2 regions of the Corynebacterium sp. SA-MJD20WY100 genome follow, and region 1 is predicted to be linked to the other one. Evidence: riboswitches for the same ligand, from Rfam matches in the RefSeq annotation. Region 1 holds a riboswitch; the other holds the start of a gene.

Region 1 (7,268 bases):
CGTGGACATGTGCGCCGCGGACGGCACGTGCTCCATTCCGTGCCCGATCAGCATCGACACTGGTGCCGTCATGAAGCAGCTGCGCCGCCAGCAGGCTACGCCGAAGTCGGAAAAAGTCGCTCTCACCACTGCCCAGAAGTGGGACGTCGTGGAGAAGCTTGCCCGCGCCGGCATCATTTCTGCGAATAAGATTCCGCATCAGCCGCTCGAGCTCGGTGCGAACCTCGCGCGCAACGTCGTGAGCCCGGACCTACTGCCCACGGTGCCGGGTCCGCTACCCAAGGGCGCCTCGCGCCTGCCAGAGACCCCGCGTGAGGGCGCGGGCGCCGTGTACTTCCCCGCCTGCATCAACCGCATTTTTGGCCGCCCGGCGGGTGCGGCGCCGGATTCCGTCGACTTGCCGCGCGCCATCGTGGAGCTCGGCCGCCGCGCCGGCCAGCCGGTATGGATTCCGAACGACGTGACGGGCGATTGCTGTGGCACGCCATGGTCCTCCAAGGGTTACACGGAGGGCTTCACGTACCAGGCGCAGAAGATCGTGCGCGACCTGTGGCACTGGTCGGAGCACGGCAAGCTCCCCATTATCGTGGACGCAGCCAGCTGCACGCATGGCCTGCTCGACAACGTGCCGGATGCCCTCGAGCCCGCCGACCGCGAGCTGTGGGAAGACCTGCGCATTATGGACGTCGTGGAATGGCTGCGCGACGAGGTCATTGAGCACCTGCCCATCGTCCACTCCATGGGCAAAATCGCCGTCCACCCGACATGCTCGACGCACCACATGGGTATCAGTGACTCGCTGCTGGCCCTGGCCAACGCGTGCGGCGAGGCCAAGGTGCCGGAGGGGGCGATGTGCTGTGGCACCGCCGGCGACCGCGGGCTGCTCCACCCAGAGCTTGTCGAGTCTGCGACCCGCGAGGAGCGCGCCTCCCTCGACGCGGAGCACTTCGACGCGTTTGTCTCGGACAACCGCACGTGCGAGATGGGCTTGGAGATGATGACCGGCCGCACGTACGACTCCATTGCCGTGCTGCTCGAGCGCGCATCCCGCCCAGTGGTCACGCCGTAGCCTTCCCGCATAGCCCACCGCGTCTCAACGCGCACGTTTCATTCTGTGGAACGATGCGACACGCCGTGGAACCGCTGCCCGCCTTCGTTGTAACGAGGGCGGGCAGTTGTCATTTTTCGGGTTGACCTCGGAGTCTTGGAGCGCAGACGAAACGCGCGGGAGAAAGCGATGGGCTAGTTTAAAGAATTTCACACAATGAGCTTGCAATTTCATTACGTGAGATATTAAGCTTGAGCGCATTCACCGATTGGGTGATAGAAACTTCATTTCTCTTAATGCACAAGGAGGGCTTGCCGTGACCACAACCGCAACTGCCACAGCACCCGCCGCCACTACCACGACGGCACAGTTGACTAAGCACGATCGTCGACGCATCGCTTTCGCGTCGACCATCGGCACCACCATCGAGTTCTACGATTTTTATATTTATGCCACGGCTGCCGTCGCCGTGTTCCCCTTCCTCTTCTTCCCGAAGACCGAAGACCCCACGGTTGCACTGCTCCAGTCCTTCGCCACCTTTGGCCTCGCGTTCGTTGCCCGCCCGCTGGGCTCGGTCGTCTTCGGCCACTTCGGTGACCGCATCGGCCGCAAGGCCACCCTGGTGGGCGCGCTGCTCACCATGGGTATCGCCACCTTCATCATCGGCATCCTGCCCACCTATGCCACCGCGGGCATCCTCGCACCCGCGCTGCTGGCGCTCATGCGCTTCTGCCAGGGCCTGGGCCTGGGCGGCGAGTGGTCCGGCGCGGCCCTGCTGGCCTCCGAGACTGCCGAAGACGGCAAGCGTGCGTCGGCCGCCATGTGGCCGCAGTTCGGCGCCCCGTTCGGCTTCTTTCTCGCTAATGGTTTCTTCCTCGCCTTGGTCGCCACCATGGACTACCACCGTGGCGACACGACGGGCACGTTCATGGAGTGGGGCTGGCGCCTGCCGTTCCTGGGCTCCGCGGTGATGGTCCTCATCGGTCTCTACGTCCGCCTGAAACTGGAAGAAACTCCGGTCTTCCAGCAGGCTGTGGACTCCGGCAAGAAGGCCAAGTCCCCCATCCTTGAGGTCTTCAAGACTGCATGGCTGCCCACCCTGATCGGCACCTTCGTCATGGTGTCCTGCTACACGCTGTTCTACCTGGTCACCACCTGGATCCTGTCCTACGGCATCGGCGATAGCTCCAAGGGTTTGGGTCTGAACATCCCGTACATCCAGTTCCTGGAAATCCAGCTGGTCTCCATCTTCGCCTTCATGGCCGGCATCCCCGTCGCCTCGCTGCTGGCTGATAAGTACGGCCGCAAACCGGTCCTCACGGTGACCTCCGCCATCATGATAGCCTTCGGCTTCACGTTCCCGTTCTTCCTGGACATCGAAACAGCGACCACCGGTTCCGTCCTAGCCTTCCTCACGCTCGGCATGTTCATTATGGGCCTCATCTTCGGCCCAATGTCTGCGGTCCTGCCCGAGCTGTTCCCGACCAACGTGCGCTACACCGGTTCTGGTATCGCGTACAACGTCTCCTCTATCCTGGGCGCTGCGGTTGCGCCATTCATCGCCACTTGGCTGGTAAAGACGCAGGGAGTCGCCGCCGTCGGCTACTACCTCATCATCGTCTCCGCCATCTCCCTGGTCGCCATCATCGCGATGCGCGAGATGAGCAAGGTCGACCTCACCGAGGTCTAAACCCCCACACAGACCAATTCCCCCGCTCTCGAACAGGAGCGCGGGGGATTTCTCGTGTGCGAGCTCGGCTGGACTAACGGCGGCCGCCGCGATTGCGGTGGACGAGCGTGAACTGGACGGAGTCCGCCATGCCGAGCGCGAAGAGCGCCTCGCGCAGCGCGAATTGATAGGTCCACAGGCGGCGGTAGACCGGGTCGAAGCCGGCGGCGGCGGCCTCGCGGAGGTGGCCCACGAAGAAGGAACGCTCGTGCTCGAGCGACTCTCGGTAGTGCGGTCCGGTGTGGGTCTGGGCCACAATGCGCAGGCCGGTGCTACGCTCGACCAGCTTGTTGACCTCGGCGACGGTGAGCAGTCCAAGACCGGGCCACACGTAGGCCTTGAGCGCCTCCAGCGCGTCGCGGCCGGGGCCGGTCATCTGCTCGGTGGCGACGGTCGTTTGGATCACGGCGCGGCCGCTGGCATCGAGCAGCCGGTCGATAGCCTGCACGTAGCGTCCACGCTCCCGACTGCCCAGGGATTCCAGGGCCTCGATGGAAATGATCGCGTCATACCGGCCGCGCCATTCCTGCGGGCTCGGCACGAGGTGCTCGATATCCTGGCAAGCCACGTTGTCAGAGACGCCAGCGAGCACGAGATGCTCGCGAACCGCCTCGGCGCGCGCGGGGTCAGCCGTAAGAATATCGACGACGGCGCGGCGCTCGGCCGCCTGAACGGCGGCCTGAAGACCCGTCGCCGGGAAAACCAGGACGTGGGAGCCGGCGCCGACACGGGTGGCATCGGCAAGCCAGGCTGCGGAGCGCTCTTGGGCAGAGCGCAAATCCTCGCGGTCGACGGCGGTGGGCTCCGACAGATGGGTGACGTCGACGAAGTGCTCCTTGGCGCCGGAGCGCTCATAGGCCGGCACAGACTCGCGGACCGTCGTGGGCACGCCCGTGGAAAAGATGCCGCCCTGGTGGCTCACGCGATCCCCGGCGTAGAGCTTGACTAGCTCTGTGGGCAGCTCCCCGCCCGTCGCGGGCGATTCGGGCACTGCGGGGGTCTTGGGTGCGTACCCAGCACCGAGCAGGCGCTTGAGGACACACACGAGATGCGCGGAGTCCGGCGTCGTCCACTCGCCGGCGAGGTAGGACTCCGCGAAGCCTACCCAACCGCCGTGCGCGAGGCGGTCGAAGAGCGCGTCGTGCGCGACCCGCAGGTCAGCGTCAGCGCCTTCGAGCACCAGTCCCGCCGCGTCGCAGGCCTGCGCAAACTGAGCCTCCGCGCGCCGGGCACGCCACGCGCCAAAGCGCGCAACGGGCACCTCCGCCACGCCTGGCCACAGCTGCGCATCAATGGCGTCAAGATGGGAATGGCTCACGGTGCCCCTTACTCATTAGAACCGGCGAACGACAGACAATACCCGCCAGTTTAGGCGGCGCAGCACGCCGCAGCGCCCAGGCGGGGCCGCGCGCCCGGAGTATTTTGTGACCTAAACTATGCCGACCAAGGAGCAACCTATTACACTAGACGGGTAGCTAAAACACGGCTTTAAATTTTTCAAGAGAGGTTTTACTCACACATGGCTGAGAACGCTTTCCGTCCCAACGGCGGCCGCCACCACGTCGTCGTTATTGGTGCAGGCTTCGGTGGCTTAAACGCCGTCAAGTCCTTGAAGAACGCTGACGTTGACGTCACGCTCATCGACAAGAAGAACCACCACCTGTTCCAGCCGATGCTCTACCAGGTAGCCACCGGCCTCGTCTCCTCCGGCGAGATCGCTCCGTCCACCCGCCAGATTCTGCGCGACCAGGACAACGCCCACTTCGTCAACGGCAACGTGACGAACATCGACATCAAAGCCCAGACCGTCACCGCGGCCCTGGACGACACCGAGCGCACCTTCGAGTACGACTCCCTCATCGTCGCCGCTGGCGCTGGCCAGTCCTACTTCGGCAACGACCACTTCGCCGAGTTCGCGCCGGGCATGAAGACCCTGGATGACGCACTCGAGCTGCGTGCCAACATCATTGCCGCCTTCGAGAAGGCAGAGCTTACCGATGACCCGGCAGAGCGCGAGAAGCTCCTCACCTTCGTCATCGTCGGTGCCGGCCCGACCGGCGTCGAGCTCACCGGCCAGATCGCCGAGATGGCCAAGCGCTCCTTCAACGGCCAGTTCTCCAACTTCTCGCCGTCGTCTGCGAAGATTTACCTCCTCGACGGTGCACCGCAGGTCCTGCCGCCGTTCGGCAAGCGCCTGGGCCGCAAGGCACAGCGCACCCTGGAGAAGATGGGCGTCGACGTACGCCTCAACGCCATGGTCACCAACGTGGACGAGAAGTCCGTGACCTACAAGGACATGAAGACCGAGCAGGAGACCACCATCGAGGCTGGCGTCAAGATCTGGTCCGCCGGCGTTGCCGCTTCCCCGCTGGGCAAGATGGTTGCCGAACAAGCTGGCGTCGAGACCGACCGCGCAGGCCGCGTCCCGGTTAACGAGGACCTCACCCTGGGCGAGTACTCCAACGTCTACGTCATCGGCGACATGATGGGTCTTAACCGTCTGCCGGGCCTGGCACAGGTCGCCATGCAGGGTGGCGCACACGCTGCCAAGCTCATCGAGGCCAAGCTGGATGAGGAGTCCACTGCCAACGAAAAGGAGGCCTTCGACTACTTCGATAAGGGCTCCATGGCCGTCATCTCCCGCTTCAACGCTGTGGTGAAGATGGGCAAGACCGAAATGACCGGCTTCCCGGCATGGATCGCCTGGCTGGCTCTCCACGTCGCATACCTCGTCGGCTTCCGTTCCCGCGCCATCGTGGCCCTGAACTGGCTCATCAACGCCGTCTCCCCGGTCCGCGGCAACCTCGCAATCACGGACCAGCAGCGTTTGGCCCGCAACAAGATGGGCAAGGACGCGTAAGTCTTCTCTTCCCCATCATTCCCCCGTCTCGCTGTATCGCGAACGGGGGATTTTTATGCCCAAAACCGCGCGCACACCCACCGTGCTTTGTTAGTGTCGAGAGCGCAACATGGGGTGCCAAGGCTCGAAGCCGCGGCTGAGAAAACACCCATTGAACCTGCACTGAGTTAGAGCTAGCGAAGGGATCGTTGTGAACGACGCCGTTATTGGCGCGCCTGCTTCGGCGCGCATTCCTGCAGTACCCCGCGTACTCTCCATCGCCGGAACGGACCCCACGGGCGGGGCCGGCATCCAGGCAGACCTGAAATCCATCGCCGCAGCAGGCGGCTACGGCATGTCCGCCGTGACCGCTCTCGTCGCGCAGAATACCCAGGGCGTGCGCGAGGTCCACACCCCGCCGGTCGAGTTCCTCCGCGCGCAGCTTACCGCCGTGGCCTCAGACGTCACCATTGACGCGGTGAAGATTGGCATGTTGGGCAGCGCCGCCATCGTGGCGGAGGTCTCACGCTTTCTCGACCAACTATCGGACGTGCCCGTGGTCCTCGACCCCGTCATGGTGGCCACAAGCGGCTTCCGTCTTCTCGACCGCGACGCGGAGGCCGCCGTGCGCGAGCTGTGCGCACGTGCCACCGTGGTCACGCCCAACCTCAAGGAGCTCGCCGTGCTCACCCACACGGCCGAGGCCACCACGCTCGAGGAGGCCATCGCCCACGCCACCGCATGGTCCGCCAGCACTCGCACCACCGTCATCGTCAAGGGCGGGCACCTGCGCGGCGACCTCGCCGATAATGCCCTCGTCACCCCGGATGGCGCCGTCCGTCGTGTCTCCTGCCCGCGCGTGGACACCCCGCACACCCACGGCACGGGGTGTTCTCTCTCCTCAGCGTTGGCCACCCGGCTCGGCGCGGGCGACTCGCTTTCCGATGCCCTCTCCTGGTCCACCCGCTGGCTCCACGAGGCCATCTCCCACGCGGCCGCCCTTGAGGTCGGCCAGGGTCACGGCCCCGTCGACCATGGGCACCGCGCCCGCCGCCTCGCGGCGGCGGCTTCCACCGTGCCGGCGCGCTTCTACAGCGATGTCACGAGTACCGCGGCCGCCCCCGCGCCCCACGTTCCCGCTGCAGGCCCGGAGACGGCCCGCCTCTGGGAGCTCACCGGCGACGCCTGGCAGTCCATCACGCAGCTGCCCTTCATCCAGGCGCTCGGTACCGGCACGCTGCGCGAAGAGGACTTCGCCTTTTACCTGGCGCAGGACGCGCAGTACCTCAACCGGTATTCGAAGGCGCTGGCGCGCTTAGCCGGCCTCGCACCGGACGCCGACGCGCAGCTGCATTGGGCCTCGGGTGCCGCCGAGTGCCTCGCCGTCGAGATGTCCCTTCACAAGGATTGGATTGCGCACCACACCACGACGGTCTCTTCTGCAGCGCTCAACGCCCCTTCACGGGTGACAAGCGCCTACACCGACTTCCTCGTCGCCACGACGCACACCGACGACTACGTCGTCGGTGCCGCCGCGGTCCTGCCTTGCTACTGGCTCTACGCTGAGGTCGGCCTCCACCTTGCGGCCCAAAACTCGCCCGAGCATCCCTACAACGCTTGGATCACGCAATACGGCGGCGAGGAATTCCTCA
Region 2 (7,268 bases), on a different contig from region 1:
GCCTCCTGCTACCAGCTGCTGCAGTGCCGGGCAGCCCAGGCCGCCAGCGCCCACGACGAGGACGTGTGCGTTGTGGAGTCGTTGCTGCGCGTCGCGACCGATGAGCAGGGTTTGGCGGGCGGTCCGACGTTCTTCCTCCGGAGATAAGGGCGTCACAGAACCGCCTCTTGCCACGACGCGAAGCCCTCGAAGGTGGAGGAAGCTTGGGCATGTTCGCGCTTCGGAATGCGGCCAGCGTCGCGCGCAAGAAGGCCGGATTCAACTGCGAGGCGCATGGCGTTCGCCATGGCCGTCGGATCCTGGCAGCGGTTGACGGCGCTGGCGAGGAGGACACCGGAGCAGCCGAGCTCCATGGCGCGGGCGGCATCGGAAGCTGTGCCAATACCGGCGTCGATGAGGACGGGAACCTGCGCGCGGGAGCAGATGAGCTCGATATTGTGCGGGTTGAGGATGCCTAGTCCCGTGCCGATGGGTGCGCCGAGCGGCATCACTGCGGCGGCGCCGGCGTCCTCGAGGCGCTGTGCTGCGGCCGGGTCGTCGCTGGTGTACGCGAGAACTGTGAAGCCCTCGGCGACGAGGAGCTCGGTGGCGTCGAGGGTCTCCACGATATCGGGAAGCAGCGTGTGCTCGTCCGTGATGACCTCGACCTTCACCCAGTTCGTGCCGAGCGCCTCGCGGGCGAGCTGTGCCGTGAGCACGGCGTCGCGGGCCGTGCGGCAGCCCGCCGTATTGGGCAGCGGTGCGATACCCAGTCGCTTGAGCAGCCCGAAGACGGACTCGCCGCCGGCGTGAGGGTTGAAGCGGCGCATGGCGACGGTGGTGAGCTGCGTGCCCGAAGCCGCGAGCGCGGACTCGAGGGCGTCGAAGCTCGTGGCGCCGCCGGTACCCATGATGAGGTGGGAGTCGAAGTTCTTATCAGCGATGGTGAGCATTCTTAGCCTCCTTGGACGGCGGTGAGTAAGTCAACGGTCGCGCCGGGTTCGAGCGCTGTGTGCCACCCCGACTTGGGCACGACGCGGGCATTGATAGCGGCGGCAGTGCCGTCCTCAGGCGCGCCGAGTTCGGTGATGAGCTCGGCGAGTGTTGTGGCGTTGGTCTCGTGTGGGGAGCCATTGAGGGTGATGTGCATGGTTAGTCCTTATGCCGAAGCGGATGGCAGGCGGTGAGGTCGAGAGTGAGAGGCTGCTCTTCGATGAGCTCGCGGGTCATGCGAGCAGCGAGAGCGGAGAGCAGGATGCCGTGCCGGAAGTAGCCGGTGGAAACGATGATCTGTGGCGCGTGCGGGAGGCGCCCGAGGTAGGGGAGATCGTCGGGCGTGCCGGGGCGGGCGCCGGTGGTGACTTCGAGGAGTTCGCATTCCTCGAGGCCGGGGACGACGCGGATGGCGTCGCGGAGCAGGTCGTAGACGCTGCCGACGCGGCGGGGAAGGTCGTCTTCGCGGGTTGTCGCTCCCACTGCGATGGTGCCGTCGACGCGGGGGATGACGTAGAGGGGGCGGTCCTCGACGAAGCCGCGGACAACGCGAGTGACAAGCGGCTGGAGAGACTCGGGTACGCGGAGACGCAGAATGTCGCCATAGACGGGACGCAGCTGAAGCGGGTTCGTGTCCTCGTACCAGCCGTTGATGTGGGCGGCGCCGAGTCCGGCTGCGAGCACCACAGCGTTAGCGTGGTGGGTGCCCTGGTCGGTGGTGACCTCGCCGTCTGGGGTGATACGGGTGACACGCTCGGTGCGGACGTCGGCGCCGAGATTGCGCACGGCGTCGAGGGCGGCCGCGGCGAACATCCGCGGGAAGAGCTGCGTGTCGCCGGGGATGGAGACGGCACCGGCGAGACGCGGGGAGAGCGCAGGCTCCATGGAACGGGCGGCTCGGGTCGTGATGCGTTCGACCTCCATGCCGTGGGCGGTCTGGTAGTCGAGCAGTTCGGAGAGATGTTGCGCGTCCGCGCGGTCCGCGGCGACGACGAGGGTGCCCTCGGTGCGGTATCCGGTGGGCAGGTCCGTGTGCGCTGCGACGAGTTCGATAAGCCGCGGGTGCCAGGCGCCGGCCGCCTGCATGAGCGGGAAGAGCGGGTCTTGCTGATAGACGACCTCGGCGGCGGGCGCAAGCATGCCGCCAGCGTGGTGCGTGGCGCCGGAGGCAGGCGCGGGATCAAGAACCGTGACGTTGTGGCCGGCGTTCGCGAGCTCGACGGCGGTGGTGAGCCCAACGATGCCGGCACCGACGATGACGACGCGGCTCATGCGTTCTTCTCCGAGAACGCGTCGCGGATCCGCGTGCAGTAGGCGGCCGGATCGTCGGCATGCATGATGCCGCGGACGACGGCGACGCCCGCGACGCCGGTGCCGGCGAGGTCGGCTGCGTCGTCAGCAGTGACGTCGCCGATAGCGACGACGGGCAGCTGCGAGGCGGCGACGATGGCGGGATAGCCCTCGAGCCCCAGCGGTGGGCGGCCGGAGTCCTTTGTGGGGGTGGCACGGAAAGGACCGCAGCCGACGTAGTCGAGGACGTCCGCGTACTGGTTGGCATCCTCGATGAGGGCCAGGGTGCCGGTGGTGAGCCCGATGAGGGCGTCGGGGCCGAGGAGCGCGCGGGCCGCGCGGACGGGGAGATCGTCCTGACCCAGGTGGACACCGGCGACGGGAAAGCCCGCCTCGCGCAGGGCGAGGGCGACGTCGACGCGGTCGTCGATGACGACGGCGGTGTCTGGATTCGCGGCGTGGACGGCGGTGGATACCGCCGCACCCAGGTCATAGAGATCGCGCGCCGAAATGGGTTTCGAACGTACCTGGATGACCCCGGCCCCACCTGAAGCGGCTGCGGCGGCGCGGCGGGCGAGGGCACCGGCAGGCTCGGAGCCTGTGACAAAGTAACAGCGCAGATCGGCGCGCATGGATTAAACCTCCTGGTAGATTTCGGAGCCGGCGGCGCGGAATTCGGCGGCTTTGAGGGCTTCTCCTGCTGCTTCTGCGGACGCGCCAGCGGGCGCAGGCATGGTGGGCATGCCGAGCTTCGCGCCGAAGGTGTCGCGAATGTCCTGGCTGATGCGCATGGAGCAGAACTTCGGGCCGCACATGGAACAGAAGTGGGCGGTCTTCGCAGGCTCGGCCGGCAGGGTTTCGTCGTGGTAGGCCTGCGCGGTATCCGGATCGAGGGAGAGCGCGAACTGGTCGTGCCAGCGGAACTCGAAGCGGGCCTTGCTCATCGCGTCGTCCCAGGCGCGGGCTCCGGGATGACCTTTGGCGACATCGGCGGCATGGGCCGCCAACTTATACGTAATCACGCCGGTCTTCACGTCGTCGCGGTTGGGCAGGCCGAGGTGCTCCTTCGGCGTGACGTAGCAGAGCATCGCCGTGCCGCCCATCGCGATGTGGGCCGCACCGATGGCCGAGGTGATGTGGTCGTAGCCGGGCGCGATATCGGTGACGAGGGGACCGAGGGTATAGAAGGGGGCATCGGAAGCCCAGTCCTGCTCCAGCTCGTTGTTTTCCTGAATCATATTGAGCGGGACGTGGCCGGGGCCCTCGACCATGACCTGGACGTCGTACTCCCAGGCGCGACGGGTGAGCTCGCCGATGGTCTTCAGCTCCGCAAACTGCGCGGTGTCATTGGCGTCCGCGAGGCAGCCGGGGCGCAGGCCGTCGCCGAGGGAGAAGGCGACGTCGTAGCGGGAGAAGATCTCGCAGAGCTCGTCGAAGTTCTCATAAAGGAAGGATTCCTTGTGGTGGGCGAGGCACCAGCCGGCCATGATGGAACCGCCGCGGCTGACGATGCCGGTGACGCGCTCGGTGGTGAGCGGAATGTAGGGAAGCAACACGCCGGCGTGGATGGTCATGTAGTCCACGCCTTGCTCGCATTGCTCGATGACGGTGTCACGGAAGATCTCCCAGGTGAGGTCCTCCGCGATGCCGTTTACCTTTTCCAGTGCCTGGTAGATGGGCACCGTGCCGATGGGGACGGGGGAGTTGCGCAGGATCCACTCGCGGGTCGTGTGGATATCGTCGCCCGTGGAGAGATCCATGACGGTGTCCGCGCCCCAGCGGGTGGCCCAGCGCAGCTTCGACACTTCTTCCTCGATGGAGCTTGTGACCGCCGAGTTGCCGATGTTGGCGTTGATCTTGGTGAGGAACTTCCGGCCGATGATCATGGGCTCGGACTCGGGGTGGTTGATGTTGTTGGGGATGATGGCGCGCCCGCGGGCGACCTCGGAGCGGACGAACTCTGGATCGCAGTGCTCGCGCAGGGCGACGAATTCCATTTCCTTGGTGATAATGCCCTGGCGGGCGTAGTGCATTTGGGTGACGCGCTGGGTTCCCCGCTTTGGAGCGCGGCGTTCGCCCTTCCATTCCTGGGACGCGGCACCACGCTTCTGGGCAGACTTGCCGTCGTCAGCGAGATCGCGTGCGCGGCCCTCGTATTCTTCGGTGTCGTTACGCTCTTCGATCCACGCTTTCCGCAGGGGCGGAAGCCCTTGCGTGGGATCGCACTCCGGGCCGCGGGTGCGGTAGATGCGGAAAGGCTCGTTGGGGCCGGTGGGGGAGTCGTCGAGTCGGATTTCGGTTTCCGGGACCTCGAGACCCTTCTCACGGATCGGCGAGTAGGAGTGCTTGGGGTGGATTTCTTGCTCATGGGTAGCCGACATGGGCCTGACCTCTCTTCCTTCGCTGGTGCTAACCAGACAGGTTCGAACGGTGCGGCCGCGGTTCCAGCGGCCATCTCAGCCCGCTTCCATGCGGGCTCCCGTGGGGATAAGTGCAAGTCCTAGACTAAACACAAGGCCTCGGGTTTGTCAGCGATTTGAGAGATTTTGTTTGGGTGCAGGGGTTATGGAACAATAGATGGCTGTTCTATGTAACAGGCACGAACCGGTCAGCTTCCGTGCGGAAGCGCTTGGGTCCTCTGTCTCAAATTGAAAAGGAAAATCAATGACCAACAAGATTGATCTGCTGGACAAGGCCTCGCTGCGCGAGGATATCCCGAACTTCCGCCCGGGCGATACCCTTGACGTCAACGTCAAGGTCATCGAGGGCACCACCGAGCGTACCCAGCTGTTCAAGGGTGTCTGCATCCGCCGCCAGGGCGCTGGCATCCGCGAGACCTTCACCGTCCGTAAGGTCTCCTTCGGTATCGGCGTCGAGCGTACCTTCCCGGTGCACTCCCCGAACATCGCCTCCATCGAGGTCGTTCGCCGTGGCCGTGTCCGCCGTGCGAAGCTGTACTACCTGCGCGACCTGCGTGGCAAGAAGGCTCGCATCAAGGAGCGCCGCTAGTTCTAGCGCGCTGTTACCGCCTCGTCTCCTGTACTGGAGCGGGGCGGTTTCGCCGTTTTATGTGGGGCTCCGCGGCACGGCTTAGAATTCCCTCGTGACTGCCTCTGCTCTCCGCTCTGTGCTTGCCTGCCTTCGGGTCGCTGCGATTGCCGTGCTTTCGGTGCATGCGACCCCGCGCGCGGTCGCACGCCAGTGCACGGCCATTCACGTTCTGCAGGCGGCCGGCACGGGATTTAGCGCGCGGTATTACACCGCGGAGCCGGTGGGGCTCGACTTCAGCGGGTGGAATCCCGTGGATACGCTCCAGATTCGTCTCGGCGCAGATGATGTGAGCGGTACGAATATCCAATATCCGGCCTCCCTCGGCCGATTCAGCGCTTTCCAACCCAACGCGCTGGGTTCGGAAGCCGCGACCTATGGTGAATCCGTGCGTGCAGGCGTCGAGGACGCGCGCCGCGAGCTCGAGTACGTCGAGCGTGCGTGCCCTTCCACGCGCTACATGGTGATTGGCTACTCCCAGGGTGCCTCGGTCGCCGGTGATATCGCCGCAGAGATTTCCGCCGGCCGCGTGAAGGACGTGACGCCTGACGATGTCGCCGCGGTCATCCTTGTTGCCGACCCCGGCCGCGCACGGCTCGGCGCCCCACCGGCACGACCCGCAAAGCTCTACGGTCCGGTGCCCGCGGGCACACGCGCGGCGAATGGCGAGATCATCCTCGACGGCGGGACGGGCGTGAGCGCTGGTCGCGAGGGCATGACCGGCCAGCGCCCCGGAAACTTCGCAGGCATGGAGGGCAAGGTTGTCTCCCTGTGCAATAACACGGACATGGCATGCGCGACTCCCTCGGACACCATCGTGCGCGATATCGCAGACTACGCCAATCGCGTCGAATGGGAAGGCCCCTCGGATACGTTAACGCCCCGCGTGGTGGAAGCGCTTCCTCGCCGGGATGTCAGAGGGCAAAGAAGTGGGCGCGGCCCTAGACGAGTCGGGTGCGTCCATCCTCCAGGTGCCCGCACTCGTGGCGACCGTGGCGGAGCTGTCCCAGTACTACCTGATTCTCGAGTCGCATACGCACCCGGGACTGTCTATTGAGCAGCTCGTGGGCATCGGGCTCATCGCGGCGTTGCCCAACCTTGCGTATGAGGGCGCGATGTCGGACTACCTCATCCCGGTGCTTGAGGGCGCGTCCGAGCCGCTGAACTCGATAAGTCCTGAGGCGGGCGCCTGGTTCGACGTAGCAGTCGAGGGCTTCAAGGCCGTCGATGCCGCCGAGTCCGTCTACTGGCAGGCCTATCACCTGGGACTCGTGCCGAAGCTGGACACGCCCACGCAGCTGCGCCAGCGCGCGGCCAAGCAGGTCACGACGCAGCTCGTCGCGCAGCTTCAACACGCCGCGGGTCTCGACGCGGCGATGGCGGATCCAGCCAACCAAGGAACCATCAACTCGCTGCGCGTCGCTGGCGACTTCGGCTATACGCACGTGTCCTACTTCGAGCAGGGCTTCTACGTTGACGGCAAGCTTGGCCGCGACTGGGCGGACGAGTGGCTGCTCGAGGTCGCGCGGGGAGTGCTGCGGGAGCGCTCAGCGTCGCGCTGACTCGATGCGTGTTACCCAAAAGGTGTGAGGCAGAAGGTTTATTTCCCCCTCTGGAGGGGCGAAATACACCTTGTGGCGTACACCCTTTGCTACAGCAGCAGAGACTAGGCCACCGAGCGGGGACCGGACGCCTGTTCGTTCAGCGCCTGCTCGAGAATGCGGATGCACTCATCCGGCTTGCGTAGCAACTGCATGGGATCGAAGCGGATGACACGGTAGCCCTTGTTCGTCAGATCGCGTTCACGCTTGCGTTCCTGGACGAGCGCCGCCTGTGCATTCTGCTGATACTTGATGTCCCCGTCAATTTCGACGATGAGGAAAGAATTCACGATGAAATCGACGCGATACGGCTCGACCCTACCCTGGACCGTGAGCCGCTTGGCACTGGGAAACGCC

The links. A riboswitch is a leader RNA that binds a small molecule or an ion and turns the genes downstream of it on or off. The one in region 1 is predicted to bind thiamine pyrophosphate.
Region 2: it holds a riboswitch for thiamine pyrophosphate, as region 1 does, so the genes downstream of both, thiC (phosphomethylpyrimidine synthase ThiC) here and ABJ196_RS10940 (bifunctional hydroxymethylpyrimidine kinase/phosphomethylpyrimidine kinase) in region 1, are expected to answer to the same signal.

What each region holds. Positions count from the first base shown of each region.
Region 1 covers NZ_JBCJKS010000022.1:35,308-42,575, forward strand. The annotation lists gene ABJ196_RS10920 (FAD-binding and (Fe-S)-binding domain-containing protein) at 1-1,069, shown strand, start outside; gene ABJ196_RS10925 (MFS transporter) at 1,365-2,738, shown strand; gene ABJ196_RS10930 (class I SAM-dependent methyltransferase) at 2,812-4,095, opposite strand; gene ABJ196_RS10935 (NAD(P)/FAD-dependent oxidoreductase) at 4,297-5,637, shown strand; TPP riboswitch at 5,738-5,840, shown strand; gene ABJ196_RS10940 (bifunctional hydroxymethylpyrimidine kinase/phosphomethylpyrimidine kinase) at 5,828-7,268, shown strand, end outside.
Region 2 covers NZ_JBCJKS010000017.1:17,423-24,690, reverse strand. The annotation lists gene ABJ196_RS09690 (ThiF family adenylyltransferase) at 1-156, opposite strand, end outside; gene ABJ196_RS09685 (thiazole synthase) at 153-932, opposite strand; gene thiS (sulfur carrier protein ThiS) at 935-1,129, opposite strand; gene thiO (glycine oxidase ThiO) at 1,132-2,244, opposite strand; gene ABJ196_RS09670 (thiamine phosphate synthase) at 2,241-2,894, opposite strand; gene thiC (phosphomethylpyrimidine synthase ThiC) at 2,898-4,643, opposite strand; TPP riboswitch at 4,640-4,755, opposite strand; gene rplS (50S ribosomal protein L19) at 4,927-5,271, shown strand; gene ABJ196_RS09655 (cutinase family protein) at 5,366-6,367, shown strand; gene ABJ196_RS09650 (hypothetical protein) at 6,294-6,872, shown strand; gene ABJ196_RS09645 (DUF559 domain-containing protein) at 6,977-7,268, opposite strand, start outside.